DNA from 2 places in the Streptomyces sp. NBC_00287 genome. Region 1 is predicted to be linked to the other one. Evidence: riboswitches for the same ligand, from Rfam matches in the RefSeq annotation. Region 1 holds a riboswitch; the other holds the start of a gene.
What was found. A riboswitch is a leader RNA that binds a small molecule or an ion and turns the genes downstream of it on or off. The one in region 1 is predicted to bind glycine.
Positions count from the first base shown of each region.

Region 1 (3,402 bases):
GTTCCACTCCTACGAACATCACCGGCGCCGCCGTTTCGATGGCTGCCAGGCAGCGGCGGGCTGTGGTGACCACGCCCGTTGCCGCGAACTCTGCCGAGGCCGCGGAGAGGAAGTCGACCGGGTCGTCCTGCCAGTCCGGTTCGTAGAGCTTGACCCGGCCGCCGCTCGCGGGGCCGTCCAGGGGGGTGCGGCCCGCGCGGCAGAGTTCGGCAACCGCCGGCGGCGGGAGGGGGATGCCCACCACGCCGTCGGGGTTGATCGCCATGCCCACCTGCGGGGGCAGGCCGCGGGCGAATTCCACCGCCGGGGCGATCGTGTACGACATGTGCGAGCCGACGACCTGGCGGAACTGTTCCTCGGAGCTGAAGACCGGGACGTAGGCCTGGCCCTCGATCTCCAGCGTGGGCAGGTCCAGCGGGCCGCTGTGCGGGCCGCCGCCGGCGGGCAGCGGGACCCAGACGTAGCTGCGGCCGAGGACCTCGATGATCCGGCCGCCCGCCGTGGGCACGCCGAGGGAGGCGGAGAGCACCTCCTCCAGCTCGTTGCCGGGCCATCCGCCGTGCGGATGGGGGTGTGCCTGCGCCGGAAAGTCCGCGGGGAGATCCGCCGGGAAGTCCATCTGTCTGACCGCCTGCCGTGAACCACTGATGTGGCTGAAAAGGCTAGCGCCTGTGGAGGACCGGGGCTCAGCCCGTGAAGCCGATCCGGCGCAGCACGCCCGCCGCGGGCCGGTCGATCAGCACCGCAGAACCGCAGCCCTGCGGCAGCTCGCCCTGCTCCACCGCGCGCAGCAGCCGGCCCGCCGCCGAGCGGTGCCGCAGGAAGGCGTACCGCGAGACACCGCGACCGCGCTCGCGCTGACCCTCCAGCGCCTGGTCCGGTGTGACGTCGAGGAGCAGCAGATGCAGGGTGCCGCCCCGGCGCCGCGCCTCGCGGGCCAGCCAGCCGCGCACCCAGGCCTGCGTACCGCAGTCGTGCACGACGACACCCTCGCCGGAGCGCAGGGCGCGCCACAGCCCGGCGTAGTGGGCGAGCCGGACGAGGGGACGGTAGACCGCGTACGGCAAATAGCCCGGCATCCGGGCGTCCCAGCGGTCGCGGGTGTCCTGGGAGTCGATGCGCCGGCCCTTCACCGCGCGGCGCATCAGCGTGGACTTGCCGCTGCCGGGCAGGCCGGTGATCACGACGAGGTCCTTGGGGCCGAAGAGCAGGGCATGCGGACTGCGGCCGTCCCGCTCCCGCAGGTCTCGGACGACGGGTGCGGGGATCGTGCCGCAGGCTTCGAGGGCCGGGGCCACGGGCTGCTTGGGCAGCGCGAGACCCGACGTGGTCGCGTACGCCGTGGTCCTGTTCACCGTCATCGTCCTCCTCCAGGGTCGGGAGCTCCCCTCCCCACTGAGCGTAAAGAGAAGGTAATGGCCGATCTCTCGCGTTTTCGTGCGCGTACCGCCACAAGCCGGTTACAGATGCGGCCTGCCCACGGACGCCCCCGCCATGCAATGATGGCCGCGCCAACTGCATACCGGCCGTTTGAATCCGCGCGGGAGAGTCCCCAGCTTTCAGCTGGGGCGCCGAAGGAGCAAGTCCCTCCCTTGAATCTCTCAGGCCCCGTTACCGCGCGGGCGAGGCACATCTGAAAAGCGGACCGCCGTTTCCGGTGGTCCCACCCAAGGTGCAAGTCATGCCCCGGCGCGGTCATGACGAACCTCTCAGGTTCCGATGACAGATGGGGAGGAACGACCTCGCCGTCATGCCTTGGGAGACGACCGTCCGATGAGCAGTACCGAACCCCGCCGTACCGCCCTCGATGCCCTGCATCGCTCGCTGGGCGCGACGATGACCGACTTCGCCGGCTGGGACATGCCGCTGCGTTACGGCTCCGAGCGCGACGAGCACAACGCCGTGCGCACCCAGGCCGGCCTGTTCGATCTCTCCCACATGGGCGAGATCACCGTCACGGGCCCGCAGGCCGCCGCGCTTCTCGACTACGCCCTCGTCGGGAACATCGGGGGCGTGAAGACCGGCCGCGCCCGCTACACCATGATCTGCCGCGCCGACGGCGGCATCCTGGACGACCTGATCGTCTACCGGCTCGCGGAGACCGAGTACATGGTCGTCGCCAACGCCTCCAACGCCCAGGTGGTGCTGGACGCACTGATGGATCGTTCCGCCGGTTTCGACGCCGAGGTCCGCGACGACCGGGACGCCTACGCGCTGATCGCCGTCCAGGGCCCCGAGTCCCCGGGCATCCTGGGCTCGCTCACCGACGCCGACCTCGACGGTCTGAAGTACTACGCCGGGCTGCCCGGCACCGTCGCGGGCGTCCCCGCGCTGATCGCGCGCACCGGGTACACCGGCGAGGACGGCTTCGAGCTGTTCGTGAAGCCCGAGGACGCGGTCGAACTGTGGCAGGCGCTGACCAAGGCGGGTTCTTCGGTGGGCTTGATCCCCTGCGGCCTGTCCTGCCGGGACACCTTGCGCCTGGAAGCGGGCATGCCGCTGTACGGCCACGAGCTCACGACCGACCTGACCCCCTTCGACGCCGGGCTCGGCCGCGTGGTCAAGTTCGAGAAGGAGGGCGACTTCGTCGGGCGCGAGGCGCTCACCGAGGCTGCCTCCCGCGCCTCGGAGAACCCGCCCCGCGTCCTGGTCGGCCTGATCGCCGAGGGCCGCCGGGTCCCGCGCGCCGGGTACCCGGTCGTCGCGGGCGGCGAGGTCATCGGCGAGGTCACCTCCGGCGCCCCCTCCCCCACGCTGGGCAAGCCGATCGCCATGGCCTACGTCGACGCCGCGCACTCGGCGCCGGGCACGGCCGGGGTCGGCGTGGACATCCGGGGCAGCCACGAGCCGTACGAGGTCGTGGCGCTGCCCTTCTACAAGCGCCAGAAGTAGTAGCCGTAGGTGATGCTGAGCACATCACCGCTGCTCACGCACGCCTTCAGCAGTCCCCCATTCATCAGCACTCCCCCGCGTACAGGAGAATTCAGGCCATGAGCAACCCCCAGCAGCTGCGCTACAGCAAGGAGCACGAGTGGCTGTCGGTCGCCGAGGACGGCGTCTCGACGGTCGGCATCACGGAGTTCGCGGCCAACGCGCTCGGTGACGTCGTCTACGCCCAGCTCCCCGAGGTCGGTTCCACCGTCGAAGCGGGCGAGTCCTGCGGCGAGCTGGAGTCCACCAAGTCGGTCTCCGACCTGTACTCCCCGGTCAACGGCGAGGTCGCCGAGATCAACGAGGACGTCGTCAACGACCCGTCGCTGGTGAACTCCGCCCCCTTCGAGGGCGGCTGGCTGTTCAAGGTACGCATCGCGGAGGAGCCGGCCGACCTGCTCTCCGCCGACGAGTACACCGCCTTTTCCGCCGGCTGAGGAGTCGTAGACGCATGTCCGTCCTGAACACGCC
Region 1 is NZ_CP108053.1:6,541,847-6,545,248, reverse strand. It holds gene OHT76_RS30000 (enhanced serine sensitivity protein SseB) at 1-619, opposite strand, end outside; gene OHT76_RS29995 (AAA family ATPase) at 687-1,361, opposite strand; glycine riboswitch at 1,532-1,627, shown strand; glycine riboswitch at 1,628-1,736, shown strand; gene gcvT (glycine cleavage system aminomethyltransferase GcvT) at 1,774-2,892, shown strand; gene gcvH (glycine cleavage system protein GcvH) at 2,991-3,368, shown strand; gene glyA (serine hydroxymethyltransferase) at 3,383-3,402, shown strand, end outside.

Region 2 (3,402 bases), 5.0 Mb from region 1:
TCGTCGCGTTGAGCTTCATCGTGCAGGAGCCCAGCGGGATCATGCCGCGGTCGAGCGCGTAGTCACGGTCGGCCAGCCGGCGCAGGTAGCGCAGCATGGCGGTCTCGGAGCGGTGCTGGTGGAAGACCGGGTGCGTCAGGACCTCGTCCCCGCGCAGCAACGCCTGCGGCAGCGCGTCCTCGACCCCGGCGTCCAGCGCCTCGATGTCCCCGTCGACCCCGAAGGCGCTCCACACGGCGCCCAGCTGAGCCCGGCCGGTCGTCTCGTCACAGGCGACGGAAACGTGGTCGGCGTCGACAAGACGCAGGTTGACACTGTTCTCCCGCGCGGCGGCGACGACCTCGGCTGCCCGCCCCGGGACCCGCACGGTGAGCGTGTCGAAGAACGAACCGTGCACGACCTCGACTCCGCCCGCGGTGAGCCCCGCGGCGAGGATCGTGGCGTACCGGTGGACCCGCGCGGCGATGCCCTTGAGCCCCTCGGGCCCGTGGTAGACGGCGTACATCCCGGCCATGACGGCGAGCAGCACCTGCGCCGTACAGATGTTGCTGGTGGCCTTCTCACGACGGATGTGCTGCTCACGCGTCTGCAGTGCGAGCCGGTAGGCCCTGTTCCCGTCGGCGTCCACGGACACGCCCACCAGCCGCCCGGGCAGGCTGCGCGCGAACTTCTCGTGTACGGCCATGTAGCCGGCGTGCGGACCGCCGAAGCCCATCGGCACACCGAATCGCTGGGTGGTACCGACCGCGATGTCCGCGCCGAGCTCACCCGGCGACGTCAGCAGCGTCAGCGCGAGCAGATCGGCGGCGACGGTGACCAGCGCGCCGAGCTCATGGGCCTGCTCGATGAGGGGCTTGATGTCCCGTACGGCACCGGAGGCGCCCGGGTACTGGATCAGTACGCCGTTGATCTCGCGCTCGGCGATCTCGGCCGGAATGCCGTCGCTGAGGTCGGCGACCACGACCTCCACGCCGGTCGGCTCGGCCCGCGTCTCGATCACGGCGATGGTCTGCGGAAGGGCGTCCGCGTCGATCAGGAAGAGGCCCTTCTTGTTCTTGCCCATGCGCCGGGACAGGGCCATGGCCTCGGCCGCGGCCGTCCCCTCGTCGAGCAGCGAGGCACCGGAGGTGGGCAGCCCGGTCAGGTCGGCGACCATGGTCTGGAAGTTCAGCAGGGCTTCGAGCCGCCCCTGGGAGATCTCGGGCTGGTACGGCGTGTAGGCCGTGTACCAGGCCGGGTTCTCCATGACATTGCGCAGGATGACGGGCGGGGTGAAGGTCCCGTAGTACCCGAGCCCGATCATGGAGTCGAGCACCTGGTTGCGGTCAGCGAGCGACCGCAGCTCGGCGAGCACCTCGGCCTCGGTACGCGCGCCCGGCAGGTCGAGGGCGTCGGCGTTCTTGATCACATCCGGCACCGCGGCGGCGGTGAGCTCGTCGAGCGAGCCGTAGCCGACCTGCGCGAGCATCTTGGCCCGAGCCTCATGATCAGGACCAATATGACGCTGCTCGAAGGGGATCCCTTGTTCGAGCTCGGAGAGCGGAATGCGATGGGCGGTCATTGCGGAGGCCTCCTGGTCGACACGACCTTCGAGGGGCACCACGGCGCGGGTACCCGGACGGCCTCCCCCTCTGTCATCTCAACCTGAGAGCTTCACCGGACGCCCGAGGGCACCCGGCTTTCACCGTCGGTGAGAGCGGAAGCCGTGGACATCCGCTCTGCTTTCCAGAGTGACCTCGTCCGTGCGGTACGTGGGCCTGAGAGATTCCGGGGAGGATTTGCTCCTTCGGCGCCTCCGGATGGTGTTCGGAGGACTCTCCCGCACGGGGTCAACAGCCGCCTGAAAGCCTACCAGCGAGGTCAACGCCCAGGCGTTCGAGTGGCCGCTTGCCCCAATGTGCTCTTTCGTAGTGCTTACGGATGAGTTGCGACCAAGTGGAGGGCCCGTGCAGACCGACATCGATCCGCGCAACCTGATCGGCCGCAAGGCGTTCGACCGTAACGGTACGAAGATCGGCACGATCGACGAGGTCTACCTCGACGACGCGACCGGCGTACCGGAGTGGGCAGCCATACGCACCGGCCTGTTCAGCAGAGACGCGTTCGTCCCCCTGGAGCCCAGCGAACTCGTGGAAGGCACCCTGCACGTCCCCTTCGACCGCTCCCTGATCAAGGACGCCCCCGACTTCGGAGTAGGCCGCCACCTCTCCCCCGAACAAGAACTCCAGCTCTACCACCACTACGGCCTGGACATCACCGCAACACCCCCACCCCCAGACCACGACTTCGGCAACTTGGCAGGCACGGAGGACGCGGACACCTGATCGAGTGCCACCCCTGAAACGGCCGCCGCCCTAAACCCACGCAGCTGCGGGCAGTCGTACCGCCGGAACCGGCGCCCTACCCACCCAGCAGCGGGCAGTCGTGCCACCGGAACGGCGCGCAGCGAGGCAGCGGCTGCAGCCCACCTGCCGCCGCTGCGGGCAGTCGTGCCGCTGGGGCGGCACCCGCTGCCAAAGAGAGCGGCACCCCGCAAGCGCGGGCGAGCGAAACCCACCCGACGCCAGCCCGGGCAACGGTCACGCCCGAACCCCGTCCACAGAAGCCCCAGGTCTTCGCGGCACCAGCGGCAACGGCTCCGCCACCGACAACTCAGGATCGTCCACCAAAAACGTCCGCACCCGCCCCGGCCCAGAATCCGGCGTCTCGAACCGCACAGTCACCCGCCCCACCCCACTCCCCTGCACCCACCCATGCCCGAACTCGGCATGCCGCACATCATGCCCCGCAGCCCACCGCCGCTCCCCAGGCAACACAACCTCCCGACCAGCAGCCTCAACCTCCCCCTCCTCCCCCACGTCATCCGCCACCCCCTCCCCCGCGGCCTGCGCGAAAAGATCCTCCTGCGTGAAGTCGGCAAGCCCACTGACCCCCACCCCCAGCAACCGCACACCCCCGGTCGTGTCCACCGACTCCAACAACCGAGCCGCAGCCTCCCGCACGACCGCCGGATCATCCGTAGGCCCACGCAACGTCTCGGACCGAGTCAGCGTGGAAAAGTCGTACCGCCGCACCTTCAACACGATCGTCCGCCCGGACAACCCGGCCCCCCGCAGCCGCCGCACGCACCGATCCGCCAGCCGCGCCACCTCAAGCCCGACCCGCACCCGATCATGGATGTCGACGTCGTACGTGTCCTCCACGGACACCGACTTCGTCTCCCGCTCGGCCACAACGGGCCGCTCGTCCCGCGCCAGCGCCATGGCGTACAGCGCATGCCCATGCGCCTTGCCCAGCAGCCGCACGAGCTCGTCCTCCCCCGCCTCGGCCAGCTCATCGACCGTATGGATCCCGGCCCGCCGCAGATGGTCCCCCGTAGCCGGCCCGACCCCCGGCAGGGTC
Region 2 is NZ_CP108053.1:1,589,506-1,592,907, forward strand. It holds gene gcvP (aminomethyl-transferring glycine dehydrogenase) at 1-1,561, opposite strand, end outside; glycine riboswitch at 1,736-1,832, opposite strand; gene OHT76_RS07230 (PRC-barrel domain-containing protein) at 1,947-2,324, shown strand; gene OHT76_RS07235 (DNA polymerase IV) at 2,580-3,402, opposite strand, start outside.
Region 2: linked by a shared signal. The riboswitch ahead of gcvP (aminomethyl-transferring glycine dehydrogenase) and the one ahead of gcvT (glycine cleavage system aminomethyltransferase GcvT) in region 1 are both predicted to bind glycine.